2 regions of the Bacillus sp. 179-C3.3 HS genome follow, and region 1 is predicted to be linked to the other one. Evidence: riboswitches for the same ligand, from Rfam matches in the RefSeq annotation. Region 1 holds a riboswitch; the other holds the start of a gene.
What was found. A riboswitch is a leader RNA that binds a small molecule or an ion and turns the genes downstream of it on or off. The one in region 1 is predicted to bind S-adenosylmethionine.

Region 1 (8,327 bases):
AACAAAAATGACATGATAATTTATAACTATAAATAACCACAATCTTTTAGGATTGTTACTGGTAAAGCAGGCAAAACCTAAATCATTGTCCCTATCTATGATAAGGCGTGATTTAGGTTTTTTGTATCTAAAGACTTATATAAATGAATAACGATCAATCGCTATGAAGGATTGTTACTGGTGAGGCAGGCAAAACCTAAATATCGATTAATGTCTGAATGGAGGTATTCGGCATTAATGGATGTTTAGGTTTTTTCTATATCAAGATTTAATCATCGATTGGAGGGTATACAATGAACCACAAACAAACAGCAAAAGAAGTTCTAGAGCTTGTCGGCGGTGAAAAAAACGTGAAGCAAGTCACGCATTGTATGACAAGACTTCGTTTCAATTTATACGATGAAAGCAAGGCCAATAAGGAGCAATTGCAATCAACTGATGGCGTCATGGGTGTGAATCAAAGTGGTGGTCAATATCATGTGATTATTGGAAACGATGTATCGAATGTCTATCGAGCACTGATTGCTGATTCAGGATTATCAGCAGATGTGAAGACAAGTGACGCGGAAGAAGCAACAAAACAAAACGTCATCTCAAAGCTTTTCGATTTTATCTCTGGTGTCTTCACACCGATTCTACCAGCTATCGCTGGAGCCGGTATGATCAAAGGGTTATTGGCCCTTATGCTGACTTTTCAGTGGATCTCTGACAAAAGCAGTACGTATACGATTTTAACAGCAATTGGAGACGGTGCTTTTTATTTCTTACCTATTCTACTAGCTGTAAGCGTTGCCAAGAAGATTGGCACGAACCAGTATATCGCAGCAGCTATTGCCGCAGCGGTCCTTCATCCGCAGCTGACTGCTTTATTGGGTGCAGGTAATACAGAATTTCTAGGCTTGCCAGTCATCGCAGTGGTGTACTCTTCATCGGTTATTCCGATTCTACTGACAATCTGGCTTGGATCATATGTTGAAAGATTTGCAGAAAAATATAGCCCGAAATCATTAAAGATCATTCTTGTTCCAACTGTCACACTTTTAGCCGTTGTGCCAATTATGTTAGTGGGTGTAGGTCCAATTGGTGCAATTCTAGGGAACGGTCTTTCAGGCGGAATTGATTTATTGTTTAAACATGCAGGAATATTGGCTGGCCTGTTGATTGGTGGCTTCATGTCTCCATTGATCATTACAGGAATGCATTATGCACTTATTCCGATTATGATCAACAACATTACATTGAATGGATTTGACTATATTATGCCAATGATGTTTGTAGCGAATATGGCGCAAGCAGGTGCAGCATTTGGCGTTTTCTTAAGATCAAGAAACAAAACATTTAAATCGCTGGCTATGTCGACAAGTATCACAGCCTTAATGGGAATCACTGAACCAGCTATGTATGGTGTGAACATGAGATTGAAAAAACCGTTCATCGCTGCTCTGATTGGTGCAGCAACAGGCGGCGTGTTCATGTCCATTTTTAAAGTAAAAGCTTATGTTATGTCTGGATCTGCAGGGATCCCGGGGATTCCAGCGTTTATTGGTCCAACGTTTGTGTACTCTATCATTGGTTTAGTGATCGGCTTTGTCGTTGCAACCATCATGACTCTTATTCTTGGTTTTAAAGATGTCCCAGTAAAAGAAGGAACAAAAGCAGAGAAGCCAGAAGAAAAGAAAGACTCAACAGTGGTACAAAACGAATTGGTGCAAAGTCCGTTAGAAGGTCAATTAAAGCCACTTAACCAAGTAAATGATGCGACATTCTCCAATGAAATTATGGGCAAAGGTGTAGCCATCGTGCCAGCAGTTGGACGTGTTGTTGCCCCATTCAATGGCAAAGTGGAAACAATTTTCCAAACGAAACATGCCATCGGATTAAAGAGTGATCAAGGGATCGAACTACTTATTCATGTTGGGATTGATACGGTAAAACTGGGCGGAAAGTATTTTACAAGCCATGTGCAAACCGGCGATCTTGTAAAAGCAGGAGACGTATTGGTGGAATTTGATCTCAAGGGTATTCAAGAAGAGGGCTTTGATGTGACGACACCTGTCATCATTACGAATACAAATGACTATGCACAGGTTGATGCCATGACAGACGGAGTCATTACGGAAAAAGAAACACTGCTTACAGTTCGTGTAGAGGAAAATGAGGAGGGCATTTACAATGACACAATTAGAAAAAACATTTCCTAAAGGATTCTTATGGGGCGGTGCTGTAGCCGCTAACCAAATTGAAGGTGCTTTTAACAAAGATGGAAAAGGTTTATCTACAGCTGATGTATCTCCAAACGGCATTATGCATCCGTTCGATGAATCAATGAAAGACCTCAACTTGTATCATGATGCGATCGACTTTTATCATCGTTACAAAGAGGATATTGCGCTCTTTGCAGAAATGGGCTTTAAGTGTTTCCGATTATCCATTTCTTGGCCGCGTATCTTCCCGAATGGGGACGATGCTGAACCGAATGAAGCGGGTCTTGCTTTTTATGACAAAGTGTTTGATGAACTTCATCGACATGGCATCGAGCCAGTTGTCACCATATCTCATTATGAAATGCCGCTTGCGCTTGTCAAGAATTATGGCGGATGGAGAAACCGTCAGCTCGTGAACCTTTACGAGACGTATGCTAAAACACTATTTACTCGATATAAAGACAAAGTGAAGTACTGGATGACATTCAATGAAATCAATGTCGTGTTACACGCACCTTTTACAGGTGGAGGTCTCGTCTTCGAAGAAGGAGAAGATGAAAAAAGCATCCAATATCAAGCGGCGCACCACCAATTTGTGGCTAGTGCTCTAGCTGTTAAAGCGGGACACGAAATCATTCCAGATGCGAAGATAGGCTGTATGATCGCAGCGATGACCACATATCCGTACAGCTCAAGACCAGAAGATATGTTTGCTGCATTAGAGCAAGACCGGAAAACGTTGTTCTTCTCAGATGTACAAGCAAGAGGTTACTACCCAGGGTACATGAAACGGTATTTCCGTGAAAACGGCATTGATATTGAGTTTCAAGACGGTGACGAAGAGATTTTAAGAAACCATACCGTCGACTATATCGGCTTTAGCTATTACATGAGTTTTGTCGCAAGTACAGATCCAGCCATTCTTGATCAAGCTGAAGGTGGGAACCTATTTGCAGGTGTGAAAAACCCGTATTTAGAAGCCAGTGATTGGGGTTGGCAAATTGATCCGAAAGGTCTTCGCACAACGCTTAATCAGTTGTATGATCGCTATCAAAAACCATTGTTTATCGTAGAAAATGGTTTGGGCGCTGTTGATAAGGTGGAAGAGGATGGATCTATTCAAGACGATTATCGGATTGATTATCTTAGAAGTCACTTACTAGAAGCGAGAGAAGCCATCGCAGACGGTGTAGAGCTCATCGGCTATACAAGCTGGGGTCCGATCGATCTCATCAGTGCATCCACAGCTGAAATGAAAAAACGATATGGGTTCATTTATGTAGATCGGGATAATGAAGGAAACGGGACATTTGATAGAAAGAAAAAGAAAAGTTTTGACTGGTATAAACAAGTGATTGCGACGAATGGCAACCATTTAGATGTGTAAAACAAAAGAGACAAATCGCTCGTCAGGCGGTTTGTCTCATTTTTTGTGCATAGAATTATGGGCGCCACACTTGATCGGCAATCTCAATCACATGACGTAGCTTTTCCCATTGCTGCTCTTCTGTTAGTAGATTTCCTTCTTCTGTTGAAGCGAACCCACATTGTGGACTCAGACACAGTTGATTGATATCCGCATATTTAGCTGCTTCTTCAATCCGTTTTTTGATCTGTTCGATTGGCTCGAGTTCACCGTACTTTGATGTCACGAGACCAAGAACGATTTGAAGATTTGGATTTTTGACATATCGAAGGGGCTCAAATCCACCAGATCGCTCATCATCAAATTCCAAAAACAGTCCATCAAGGTCTAAACCGGCAAAAATCGTTTCTGCCGCCGCCTCATAGCCACCTTCAGCCACCCACGTAGATTTAAAATTCCCTCGGCAAATGTGCATCGTGATGACCAAATCATCTGGACGATCGGCAACAGCTTCATTGATGGTTTTCGCAAATGATTCACGTAGCTCGTCCTCGTCACGACCGAATGCTTTGATTTGTTCATGCCCTTTTTCAGAAAAGAAGACGGACCATGCTGTATCATCTAACTGTAAATAACGACACCCTGCATCATAGAAGGCACGGATGGCTTTTTTATAAGCTTGTGCCACATCATGATGGAACTCATCTAAGTTGTCGTACACACTTTCTTCTACCTTTCCACGGAAGAAGAGCATATTCGGACTTGGGATCGTCATTTTGGCTGTATGATCCCCGGCAATGCTATGTAAGAAACGGTAATCTTCTAGCATTGGATGATCCGTAAAATCAATCTTGCCTGTTACTTTGATGCCGCGTGCTTTTGTTGTGGTGTTGTGGAATTGAATTCCTTGTTCTGTTTCAAAGCCTTCCACTCCATCAAGCCCCTCAAGAAAATCAAAGTGCCACCACGCGCGTCTAAACTCTCCATCTGTGACAACCTCAAGTCCAATCTCTTTTTGTTTTTCTACAATGCGTATAATTTCTTCATCTTCAATTTGACGCAGTTGTTCTGAAGAGATCGCTCCGTTTGCCCTTTGCTGGCGTGCTTCCTTGATTCGCTCTGACCGAAGCAAGCTTCCTACTTGATCTGCTCGAAATGGCGGCTTCGTCGTTTTTTTCCCAATTGTTTGTACGTTTGTCATTCTAAATCCCTTCTTTCTAAAAGATAAAAGTCAATGAAAAAAGCTCTTCCTTTGATAAGGAAGAGCATCATATACTGTGAGAACTCTACCTTATCTTCAAACAAGCACATCGGCTTGCTTAAGGAATTAGCACCATTCTGTTCAACGGAACAGCGGTTGCCGGGTTTCACAGGGCCAGTCCCTCCACCACTCTTAATAAGGTTACCTTTTAATTAAATTTTCTTAATAAACACAATTATTCAATCTTTTCGACAAAAAGTCAATAGCTTTTCTTATTTATTTTCCTATATGAACAAATCAGCGATGAGAACACCTGCTAGTCCAACAAGAGATAGAACAGTGACCATTAATGTCCAAGTTTTAAAGGTTTGGCCCATTGACAGGTTAAAGTATTCTTTATAAATCCAAAATCCTGCATCATTGACGTGTGAGAACGTTATACTGCCAGCACCTGTTGCAATCACCATAAGCTCTGGGCTGACGCCAGTCAAACCAATCAGTGGTGCAGATATTCCTGCCGCTGTCAGTCCAGCTACAGTCGCTGATCCTAGTGCGATACGCAGGGTAGCCGCGATGAGCCACGTGAGCAATAGGGGAGAAAGTGTACTTCCATCCATAATTCCTGCAATATATTTATCTACACCACTATCAATTAAGACTTGTTTAAAGGCACCACCACCTGCAATGATTAAAAGAATCATCGCCATGGAGCCAATGGAGTCTGTGATGGACTTCATGACTTCTTGCATGCTCTTGCCTCTGCCAAGTCCAAATGTGTAAATCGCAAGGAGGACAGAGAGTAGTAACGCAACCGCAGGTTCTCCTAAAAACTCGGCTGTTGGCAACAGCGGAGAGGACGGGAAGAAAATTTCTATAACGGCTCTGATTGTCATGAGTATGACAGGTAACACAGCAGTGAAGATACTAATGCCGAAGCTTGGCATTTCCTCTTCTGTAAATTCCTTTGGATTAAATAAATTCTTCGGAATGTGTGCGTGTAATTGATCTTTTTTAAATAATTTTGTGAATAGCAGTCCGCCTATTAATACAGCAGGAATGGCTAATATAATCCCAACTAATAATGTTTGTCCCATGTTTGCTTGAAACACATTGGCAATGGCTGTCGGCCCTGGGTGAGGAGGGAGAAAGCCGTGTGTTGTAATGAGGGCAGCGACGAGCGGCATCCCAACATATAACACAGGAAGTTTTGCGGATTGTGCAATTGTAAAAACGAGTGGAATCAGAATAATGAATCCGGTTTCATAAAAGAGTGCAATACCGATGACAAATCCAGTTAGCATGGTCGCCCACTGTATTTTTGCAATTCCAAATCGGTCAATGAGTGTCATGGCAATACGTTGTGCACCGCCAGAATCGGCCATTAATTTACCGAGCATCGCTCCAAAACCTAGAATTAATGCTAGATGCCCAAGCGTACTGCCTAGTCCTTTTTCGACGGAAGCAATCGCTTCAATCGGGGACATGCCCTCTAACACAGCGACAATTAATGAAACAATAATTAATGAAATAAAAGCGTTTAACTTTAATACAACCATAAGTAATAGTAATAATAAAACGCCAAGTCCAATAAACACTAACGACATAACCCTTCCTCCTTTGTGGTGCATAAGGGAGCGAGAAACACTCCCTATGCTTTATCCCTCTAATATCTCAACTGCTTCTTTTAACGTATCCTTTGAACCAACATTTCCCGGGAAAATGACGTAGGAGATGAATGGGAATTTACTTTCTTCTCCTGTTTGCCAAACTGGAACTCCTGGTCTAATTTGACCTGCGACTGTCGCACGCTTTACACTGAGTCCTCTTGTCCCAATATCACTAGATGTAATCCCGCCTTTGGCAATGAAATACTTAGGACGAATTGAGAGACGCTGGACAATACTTGTGACAGCATCACTGATTTGAACTGAAAGCTTTAATTCTTCTTCTTGACGACCTTCCCCAAGATCGAGACGCTCTCTTCTTGTATAAACAGTGACAGATTGACCTGAGGTTAACAGCGTTTCAATTTGTTGAATCACACGTTCCATTTCTTCTTGAAATGCGATCGGTTCTAACACGAGATGTGTATTGAATTCAATAAATGCCATTTGTTCATTCTTTTGAAGCTCTCTTAGTTGCTCCGTTGTCTTTTTGACATGCGAGCCGATCATAATGAGACCACCATGTGGACTTTCTTCTTGAATCAAGTCGTTTCTCGTTAATAAAGCACGATCGGTCACTCCGCCTAAGATTTTGGTGAGAGCTGCTGCACTTCTGAATATAAATTGCTGACCTGCTTGAATGGCATCAATCAGAGCGGTGACAAAGACTTTCACATCGTCATAGTCAGCTGCGTTGACCACTACCTTTTGGAAATCCTTCACCGCAGTCAGTTGGTCCCTAATTTGTTCAATCCGACATGCTCTTAGATCCTCTAATGAAATGTAAGTGGTGTTCTCTTTTGTAAATGAGCCACCAGACTTTTCCTCTATCCACTCTCCAAGATGTGATGACTTAAACCCGAATGTACGATCTAGAGCAAACTCTGTGTCACCGGCAGGGACTAACTCTTGTCCCTCCTGTACGTAATGAATATTGTTGATTGTAAAACGTCCGCCTTCTTGGAAAAATGGAAGAATGATTTCTCCGTCAAATGTTCGGGCGCTCTGCTGTTCAATGGTTGTTCGGAGTACATCGGTTTCAAGCGGGAAGTGTCCACGTAGAGTCGAATCCCCACGACTGACAATGATAAAATCCTGTTGAAGCCGTTCCGCTACTTTTACAATCGTTGATGCGATGGTGTCATGTGCATCCGCTGTTTCCTTTTCTGTCATACTGCGAGAGTTCGTTAGAATAAAGAACATGCGACTGTCTTCTAGAAAGCCTGCTTCAATGCTTTCCTCTGACCAATCAGTAAAAACAGAGACACCATGTACCGTTTGGATACCTGTCGGATCATCATCTAATACAATGACTTTATGGTGAAAATGGCTAAGTGCCTTTTCATATGCGGAATGTACCGTGCTGGAATCCGCTTTCGGAATGGCATGTAGTAAATCAATGCTTTGTTTCATGATTGGTCATCCTTTCTTGACTTCAACGTGCGCCAATTTTTCGTAATATTGAATGATTCCACCGTGATCAAGTCCAGCTTTTCCATCGGCTTTGAGGGCGTGGAATATTTCTAGTAGATGACTAGAGAGCGGTAGTGGAACGTCAATGTCATGTGCTGTTTCCATGACGTTTGTTAAGTCCTTCAGGTTGATATCAATGCGCCCACCAGGCTCAAAGTTTCGTTCTAAAATGAGAGGGACTTTTGCGTCGAGTACCGCACTTCCTGCTAGTCCACCTCGGATCGCTTCATACATTTTATCAACCGCAATGCCTGATTTAGCAGCAAGAACGAGTGCCTCGGACATCGCTGCAATATTTAAGTTGACGATGATTTGATTGGCAAGCTTGGCTGTTGTTCCGCTTCCACTCGCTCCAACTAAAACGACATCTTTGCCCATGGCATGAAGCACATCTTTCACTTGTTCAAACACCTTTTCTT
Region 2 (8,327 bases), on a different contig from region 1:
CATATGAAAGAGAGAAGGGGTGATGAAAATGGACGCATTTGAACAATTAATGGGCTCTTTGTTTACAAAACCCCATGATGGGAAAGAACAAGCGCACGAAAAAGGTGAAACGAATGTTGCCAAGCAGGCGAAAGAACTTGAGCGACATTTAAAGGGATTTGGCGAGAAGATGGATGTTTTTGCAAAAGAAACCGAGGCATACATGAAGAGCTACGGTGATGTAGATTATGTATTTAAACAGCAGAAATAAAAATTCCGCACTTTTTTATGTGATCGTCCAAACCAAATCTTGATTATTTCATATTTTGTAAGGGAGAAGAGGAGGTGCTTATATATGAGTTGTTACGGTGGCGGTTATGGCGGCGGATACGGCGGCGGTTATGGTTCAACATTTGTTCTGGTCGTCGTGTTGTTCATTCTTCTAATCATCGTTGGTGCTTCTTTCTTTAACTAAACAGCAATAAAGTGAGGGAAGCGATAGGGAAACCTTTTGCTTTCCTTTCTCTTTGAACAAACAAGGCAGGAGGATAGGCACAGTTCTCGCCTATTTTCATATAGTAAGGTGATTACTCCACCAAGAGGAGGCAGATGAATGGATAATAAATTTTTTAAAAGTGTTGAAAACAAAACAGGTGTGAATATGAACGAGGTATTTAAGCTTGCGGGCTCCTTGCAAAATGCCAACTTTAAAGATGAGGCGACCGTTCGAGGCGTGATCAAAAAAGTAGCACAGCTAGCGAATAAACGTGTCCCGAAAGAAATGGAAGACAAAATTGTTCAGTCTATTACAAGTGGAAAAGAAAAACTTGATTTCAATACGATCTCCAAGATGATGAACAACAAAAAATAAACAACAGGCTCTCCACTTAAAGGGGGGCCTGTTGTTTTTGTGTGAACCGTTTGCTCACTTTCTTCAAAAGTGGATACAAAAAGCGAGAACGATGTGCTGTTTTGCCTCTTCTAAAAGAAGGCACAGATAGATACAGTGACTGCTCGGCTCTTGTCATGGCTACATATAATAAGCGCCGCTCTTCTTCAATGGCTTCTTCATCACCGTGTCTGAGCTCATCCAGTGCGAAGTCGTGAGGAAGTGCTCCATCGACCACACTCGTCATGTAAACCGTGTTGAATTCAAGCCCTTTGGCGCGGTGGATGGTCATGAGCTGGACACCAGGTTCGTCCGTTTTTTCTTTTTCGGCAGCCTTCATATGGTCAGCATGCGAGAGAAAGGCTTCAATTGTGTCAAAGCGTTTGGCTGCAGTTTTGACATCACGTACATCATCTGCCCCTTTTTCAAGCACATTCGTATCGTTCACTCGTTTTTTTAAATAATCACCAAGTCCCATTTTCTGTTCAATAAAAGACACCGCATCTGTTGGCTTTAATGACCGTAAAGTGTTGAAAAGTGGAACGATCGATTGCAGTTTTTTTCGCTGAAATGGCTGAATGTCTGTTAGTTTTCCAAGTGCTTCTACCATTGTGCAATCTTCTGTAATCGTCAGCGCCTTCAGCGTATTCAGTGTCTGTTGTTTCAAAAAGAAGACCTGAAGCAGCTGTTTCATGGCAGCTACATCATCTGCATCTTGGCTTAATGAAAGAAAGGCAAGCAGTACCCGAACCATACGTCTACTGTAGAAAGCCTTCACACCTGTGTCTGTCTGATATGGTATAGCGGATTGGTGAAGTCGCTCATAAATCGCACGGCCTCCTGTATTGGTACGGAATAAGACACAGAAATCATGAGGTTTTGCACCATTTTTAATTTTTTCCTGAATATCTGAGACAATCATGGACGCTTCTTCTTCCTCGTCATAAGGATAAAAGAGGATGGGTGGCATTTTCTCCGTCCGGACTGCTTTTAACGTTTTTTCATAACGATGTTGATTTTTTTGAATGACGGCATCTGCACTTGCAACAATGGTATGGTGGGAACGATAATTCGCATGTAAATGAACGATGTGAGCTGAAGGGTAATCACGTTTAAAATGAAGAATAAACGCAGGATTGCTTCCTCTAAAAGCATATATCGCTTGATCATCGTCTCCTACACAAAATAGTTGCGCTGATTCCCCAGCCAATAACTGAATTAACTTGTATTGAACCGGATTAATATCTTGGAATTCGTCCACTAAAATATACTGGAAGCGTTCCTGATATCGCTTCAGCAGTTCAGGATTTTCGGTCAGCATGTGTAAACAGGCAATCGCCATGTCATCGAAATCAAATTGCTGATTGTCGCGCTTTTGCTGTTCGTATGATTGGTAAATAGCCCAGGTTTGTTTTTCTTTTTCATCTTTTAGATCAGGAAGTTCATCTGGCAAAAAAGCATTTTTCCAAAAACCGATTGATTGTAGCACTTGATCGGTTGGATAGTCTTTCTCATCAAGTCCTTCATTCATGATGGCTCTGCGAATATACTGTTCCTTTTGCCAGTCAAATTTGATTAAATGCTGGCCGTTCCATCTGCTAGGATCATCGTGCAGAAGCATTTTATAAAAAAGACTGTGGAAGGTGCCCGTCACCACTTGATTCGCTTCGGATGGGGGAAGCTGGTATTGCATACGGAGTCTGTTTTTCATCTCACTACTTGCTTTTGTGGTAAACGTCACTAGCAAAATATGATGTGCAGGGATTTTATGCTTTGAGATGAGATAAGCTGCTCTTGCAGTCAACACCCTTGTCTTTCCACTACCAGCACCAGCAAGTACAAGCATCGGACCATCTTTATGTGTGACAGCTTCAAGCTGAGGTGTACTAAAGGTGATATGAGGAAAGAGGTCGATGGTGTGCACTTGTTCATTCTCATTTAAATGGAGAGGATCACCAACTTGTATGGCTCTTGGTTTTTGCCATTCAAACGATTCCTTTGTTTCCGAGATGATCTGTTTGCCATTTGGAAAACGAAAGCCACCAAGTTCTTTATAAGAAGTGAGATTTTCAGATGCGGATGTGTTGGTTTCTTCTTGTTGCTTTTCCGCTATTTCACAATCCTCTTGCTTGGATAGTTGTGTATGAATAAAGGCAGGTTCTTCATGTATATTAAGTCTGAAGAAAACCGATTGTCCGCAGTATGGGCAAGATAAGTGCCCTTTTTTTCCCTCATCATGGAGGAATTGATAATGTTCTCTCGAATACGTATGTAATGAGATCGTGCGATCATGTCGTCGTGCGTATTTCAAAGCTAGTCCTCCAATATCGTTATCAATCAAAAAAGAACAAGTCTAATCATATCAAATCAAGCATGTTTCAAACAGTCATATTTAGGGAATAGTAGAATAGAAGGGAAGCAAAGGAGGCGTTATTGATGGGTTATATAGCACCGATTCAGCCGGATCTGTATGTTCAATATACCAACCGTCCTGCTCCTCAGGATAAAGAAGATTATGCGAAAGTAACAAAGGTTACTCGTACCTTTCATGACAAGGTCTACAGAGAGCTGGAGAAAAAAGAGGACTTAGTAACAGAAGCTGAAACAAAAGTACAACAAAAAAAGCGAGAACGCTTTGTGCGAGATCTGTTTATGGAAGAAGGAAAAGGAATTCACGTCAATGTCTATATCTAAATGATGACGCTTTCTTTGTTGGGCGGATGGATTCCAAACAAAAAACCAGGGCATGATGGATGCTCTGGTTTTTTTGTGTTATGAAGCAGCTAGCACTTTTGTCATTTTCACATGAGGAATGCCTGCTTCTTCAAACGGCTCAGATACAGCGCGATAGCCTTTTTTTTCATAGAAAGCCAAGGCTTGAACTTGTGCATGCATCACAGCTTCTGTCGCTCCTTTTGCAATGGCTTCGGCTTCAAGTGCATCTAAAAGTTTGTGACCAAGACCAAAAGAGCGCGCTTCTTTTAACACACAAATTCGTTCAAGCTTTGCCTTTGTTCCTTCAATGATGCGTAGCCTAGCAGTAGCCTGTGGCTTTTCGTCATCATTATAAATAATAAAATGAATCGCCTTATCTTCTAGCTCATCAATTTCGATCTCTAACGGGACTGCCTGTTCTTTGACGAACACTTCTTTTCGAACATAATACGCATCTTCTCTTTGTGCTTGTGTACTCACGATGACTGTTTCCAAAATGACTTTAACCCTCTTCTCCTAAAATAAATGTTTCGTAGACGGTCCAAGAACCGTTTTCTAGTTGGTATAGTAGGTGAAAGCGATCGATCGTTTCCTCATGGTCAATACTTCCCAGCTTTAGTGTGCCAAGTACGTCTGAATGTTCATCATCTGATAATTTTTGGGCAACGGTCACATGAGGAACAAACGCATATTCAGGTGTGCCACTGATTGGGGCTGTGTATAACTTTTCATTTAATTTCATTAATTCTTCGGTCGGTTCTACTTTCATATAAATCACATTGTTGACAGGAGCGAATGAACTGAATTTTTTGATGCGTAATGTGATAGGAGAAGCTTTCTTTGCATATTCACGCAAACTGGAGACCACTTCAGCCGCTTCTAGATCCGTTAATTCAAACGGGGTTCTCAGTGTTAAATGCGGCGGGATAAGGGCATAGTTCGGATCGTAACGCTTCCGATATGAGTTCGCAATATCTTGCAATTTTTTTGATGGAAATAAAACCACTCCGTATTTCATCTTGTTCCCTCCTAATTAAGAAAGTATTTACTATGAGTCATTATAACAAAAACTAGTTGATTAACGAATATGGAAGTATTCTTTTTAACGAAGGAGAGATGAGTGGCTGCCAAAATGTCCACTTATGATCGCCTTCAAATGTTTCAAATAAATAATCCGCACCAGACTGTTCAAGAAGGGACTTTAACTCTTCATTTGGTTTCGTAAAATCAAGTACTTGGCCATCAGTTGTTTTCACCGCAGTTTCTTCAGATCCAATGTGATGAATAATCGCATAATGAGAAAGTGATGTGGATTGTTTGACGGCTTGTAAGACTGAATCATCGACATAAGGAGACTGTAAGATCAGACCGCCAAATAAAGAAGGATAGTCGATGGCTGTCATGAGTGAAATCGTAGCCCCTAATGAATCGCCAATCAAAGTGCGCCCAGATCCAATTTGATACGTAGGATAGCGTTCATCAATAAAAGGAAGTAGTTCATTTGCTAGAAAGCGCTTGTATGCCTCAAACTTTGAACCATCTGGGTGATACGTATGTCGTCTTTCTTTGACATTTTGATAAGGAAGACCAATGATAATGGAACGCTCCATCTCTTTGTTTTGCATCAAAGTCTCCGCCTGTCTACTGATTTTACCTAGACGAAAATAATCATGGCCATCTTGTGCAATAATGACATGATAGGTATAAAGAGGGGAGTAATTGACTGGCAAATAGATTAGAACTGTCATGTCCTGTCCAAGTTCCTTTGACTGTAATATTTCTTCTTGAATGATCCCTGATTTCTCCATAATCCATTCCTCCAGCAAACCAAATTCATGACAAGTGAAACGTTTCCATTCATTGTAACACGAAAAACAGGATGTACCTATATCCAAACGTGTCATGAAAAGGGTCAAAGTTCATTTTATTTTAAAATACAGAAAATTTTAATTAATCGTCACAAATGCCCTTGAAAAATACCATTTATTGCGTTACAGTATTAAGAATTAGAACAGACAGACAACACATTCTTATCGTGAGAGGTGGAGGGACTGGCCCTTTGAAACCTCAGCAACCGGTATGCATCACACGACGTGATGACCCAAGGTGCTAAATCCAGCAAGCAGTTTTTTGTGCTTGGAAGATAAGAGGAAGCGATTAAACCCCTTCTTCTTATGAGGAAGGGGTTTTTCTGTTTTGAAATTAGATTTTACTTAGGATGGTGTCAAATGACAGAACATGTGGAAACGAAGTTAGCGCAAATTGGAAACCGCAGTGAAGAGGCGACTGGCACAGTCAGTCCTCCTATTTATCTTTCAACGGCTTACAGACATAGAGGCATTGGTGAATCAACAGGTTTTGATTATATTCGTACAAAAAACCCAACTAGACAGATTGTAGAGGATGCTATTGCATCGCTCGAAGAAGGAACGTCCGGTTTTGCCTTCAGCTCAGGAATGGCTGCCATCCAAACAATCATGGCTTTATTTGAAAGTGGAGATGAACTCATTGTCTCATCAGACCTTTACGGCGGTACATATCGTTTGTTTGAAAACGAATGGAAAAAATATGGATTGCGTTTTCTGTACGATGACTTTTCAGATGAAGACGGTTTACGCGCTAAAATCACCGCAAACACAAAAGCAGTCTTTATCGAAACACCGACAAATCCATTGATGCAGGAAGCAGATATTCAAAAAATAGCGAAGATTGCAAAAGAACACGGCGCATTGGTTATCGTTGATAACACATTTTACACACCTGTGCTTCAAAAACCACTGACACTCGGAGCGGACATTGTCATTCATAGTGCCACCAAATATTTAGGAGGACATAACGATGTTCTTGCCGGGCTTGTTGTCACAAAAGGGGAGCAACTATCTGATGAGATGTTCCAGCATCAAAATGCAATCGGCGCCGTTCTCTCTCCATTTGACTCATGGCTGTTAATGAGAGGAATGAAAACACTCGCGCTTAGAATGCGCCAGCACGAGGAGAATGCCAAGGAAATCGCTGCGTTTTTAGAGGAACAGGCTGAAATTGGGGATGTCCTTTACCCAGGAAAGGGAGGCATGCTGTCATTCAGACTGGAAAAAGAAGAATGGGTCAATCCATTTTTAAAACAGCTCAAAACGATTTGTTTCGCCGAAAGTCTTGGCGGAGTTGAAAGTTTTATTACGTATCCTGCCACCCAAACGCACATGGACATACCAGAGGAAATTCGTATTGCAAATGGTGTGTGTAATAAGCTCCTTCGATTCTCCGTTGGAATTGAACACGTAGAGGATCTGAAAGCAGATCTCGAGCAAGCACTATCTCAAGTGAAAGAGGAGGTACATGTAAAATGACAACCCACGATTGGACACTTGAAACAAAACTCGTTCATAATGCGTTTAAAACAGATCGTTCAACAGGTGCAGTCAGTGTGCCAATTCAGCATGCGTCCACCTTCCATCAAAGCCATTTTGAAGAATTTGGACAATATGACTATTCCAGATCAGGAACACCTACACGTCAAGCGCTAGAAGACACCATAGCATCGTTAGAAGGAGGAACAAGAGGTCTTGCTTTTGCATCAGGCATGGCTGCCATTTCAACCGCTTTTCTTCTATTATCAAAAGGAGATCATGTCCTTGTCACAAGAGATGTGTACGGCGGAACATACCGAATGATCACCCAAGTCCTTTCAAGATTTGGCATTGAACATACATTTGTGGATATGACAGATTTGAATGAAGTCAAACATGGCATTCAATCAAATACCAAGGTCATTTACATGGAAACACCATCAAATCCTACATTGGGCATCACCGATATCAAGGGCGTTGTTCAGCTTGCAAAAGAGAATGATTGTCTCACTTTCTTGGATAACACCTTTTTAACACCTGCGTTACAGAGACCACTCGATCTTGGTGTTGACGTCGTGCTGCACAGTGCAACGAAATTTTTAAGCGGTCATAGTGATGTGCTATCAGGCCTTGCGGTTGTCAAAGATGAAAAGCTGGGGGAACAATTATATCAACTGCAAAACTCTTTCGGAGCTGTGCTTGGCGTACAAGATTGCTGGCTTGTGTTAAGAGGCTTAAAAACACTACAAGTAAGACTAGAGAAAGCGAGCGAAACTGCGTTAGAACTAGCATTATTCCTAAAACAACACCCTGCGGTGAAAAAAGTATACTACCCAGGACTAGATGACCACCCGGGGGCAGACATTCAGCGAGCGCAAGCAAGCGGAGCAGGAGCGGTTCTTTCATTTGAATTAGAAAACCAAGCAGCTGTCAAACAATTAGTCAATCATGTCACATTACCAGTATTCGCCGTCAGCCTTGGCGCTGTTGAATCCATTCTGTCCTACCCAGCAAAAATGTCACATGCCGCCATGCCGAAAGAAGAAAGAGAAAAAAGAGGCATCACAGACGGATTATTGAGGCTAAGTGTTGGGGTAGAAAATGGGGAAGATATCAAGTGCGACTTCAAACAAGCACTCGACCAACTACAGCCAATCCTTGTGAACCAATCATAAAGCGCGAAAAAAGCCGGCTATAACACCGGCTTTTTTCGATACTTTGAACAAAACCATTGACGCCTCACTTATTTGATTATATAATAGAGACTGTCAGTAACAGAAAGCCCAGAACTGATACATAATCCGATTCCGTAGCTCAGCTGGGAGAGCGCTACCTTGACAGGGTAGAGGTCGCTGGTTCGAGCCCAGTCGGAATCATCGTTGAAACCCTTGCGTAGT

Region 2: another riboswitch for S-adenosylmethionine. It lies ahead of AB1K80_RS09840 (methionine biosynthesis PLP-dependent protein); the one in region 1 lies ahead of AB1K80_RS00280 (5-methyltetrahydropteroyltriglutamate--homocysteine S-methyltransferase).

The regions. Positions count from the first base shown of each region.
Region 1 covers NZ_JBFEFT010000001.1:54,423-62,749, forward strand. Annotated here, with positions in the region: gene AB1K80_RS00270 (beta-glucoside-specific PTS transporter subunit IIABC) at 294-2,201, shown strand; gene AB1K80_RS00275 (glycoside hydrolase family 1 protein) at 2,173-3,591, shown strand; gene AB1K80_RS00280 (5-methyltetrahydropteroyltriglutamate--homocysteine S-methyltransferase) at 3,647-4,771, opposite strand; SAM riboswitch class I at 4,859-4,973, opposite strand; gene AB1K80_RS00285 (gluconate:H+ symporter) at 5,056-6,375, opposite strand; gene AB1K80_RS00290 (four-carbon acid sugar kinase family protein) at 6,427-7,848, opposite strand; gene garR (2-hydroxy-3-oxopropionate reductase) at 7,855-8,327, opposite strand, start outside.
Region 2 covers NZ_JBFEFT010000012.1:77,551-85,877, forward strand. Annotated here, with positions in the region: gene AB1K80_RS09800 (hypothetical protein) at 29-250, shown strand; gene AB1K80_RS09805 (YjcZ family sporulation protein) at 335-454, shown strand; gene AB1K80_RS09810 (stage VI sporulation protein F) at 593-850, shown strand; gene AB1K80_RS09815 (ATP-dependent helicase) at 867-3,179, opposite strand; gene AB1K80_RS09820 (hypothetical protein) at 3,305-3,562, shown strand; gene AB1K80_RS09825 (GNAT family N-acetyltransferase) at 3,641-4,078, opposite strand; gene AB1K80_RS09830 (YjcG family protein) at 4,086-4,601, opposite strand; gene AB1K80_RS09835 (esterase family protein) at 4,654-5,394, opposite strand; SAM riboswitch class I at 5,611-5,733, shown strand; gene AB1K80_RS09840 (methionine biosynthesis PLP-dependent protein) at 5,812-6,930, shown strand; gene metC (cystathionine beta-lyase) at 6,927-8,105, shown strand; tRNA gene AB1K80_RS09850 (tRNA-Val) at 8,234-8,306, shown strand.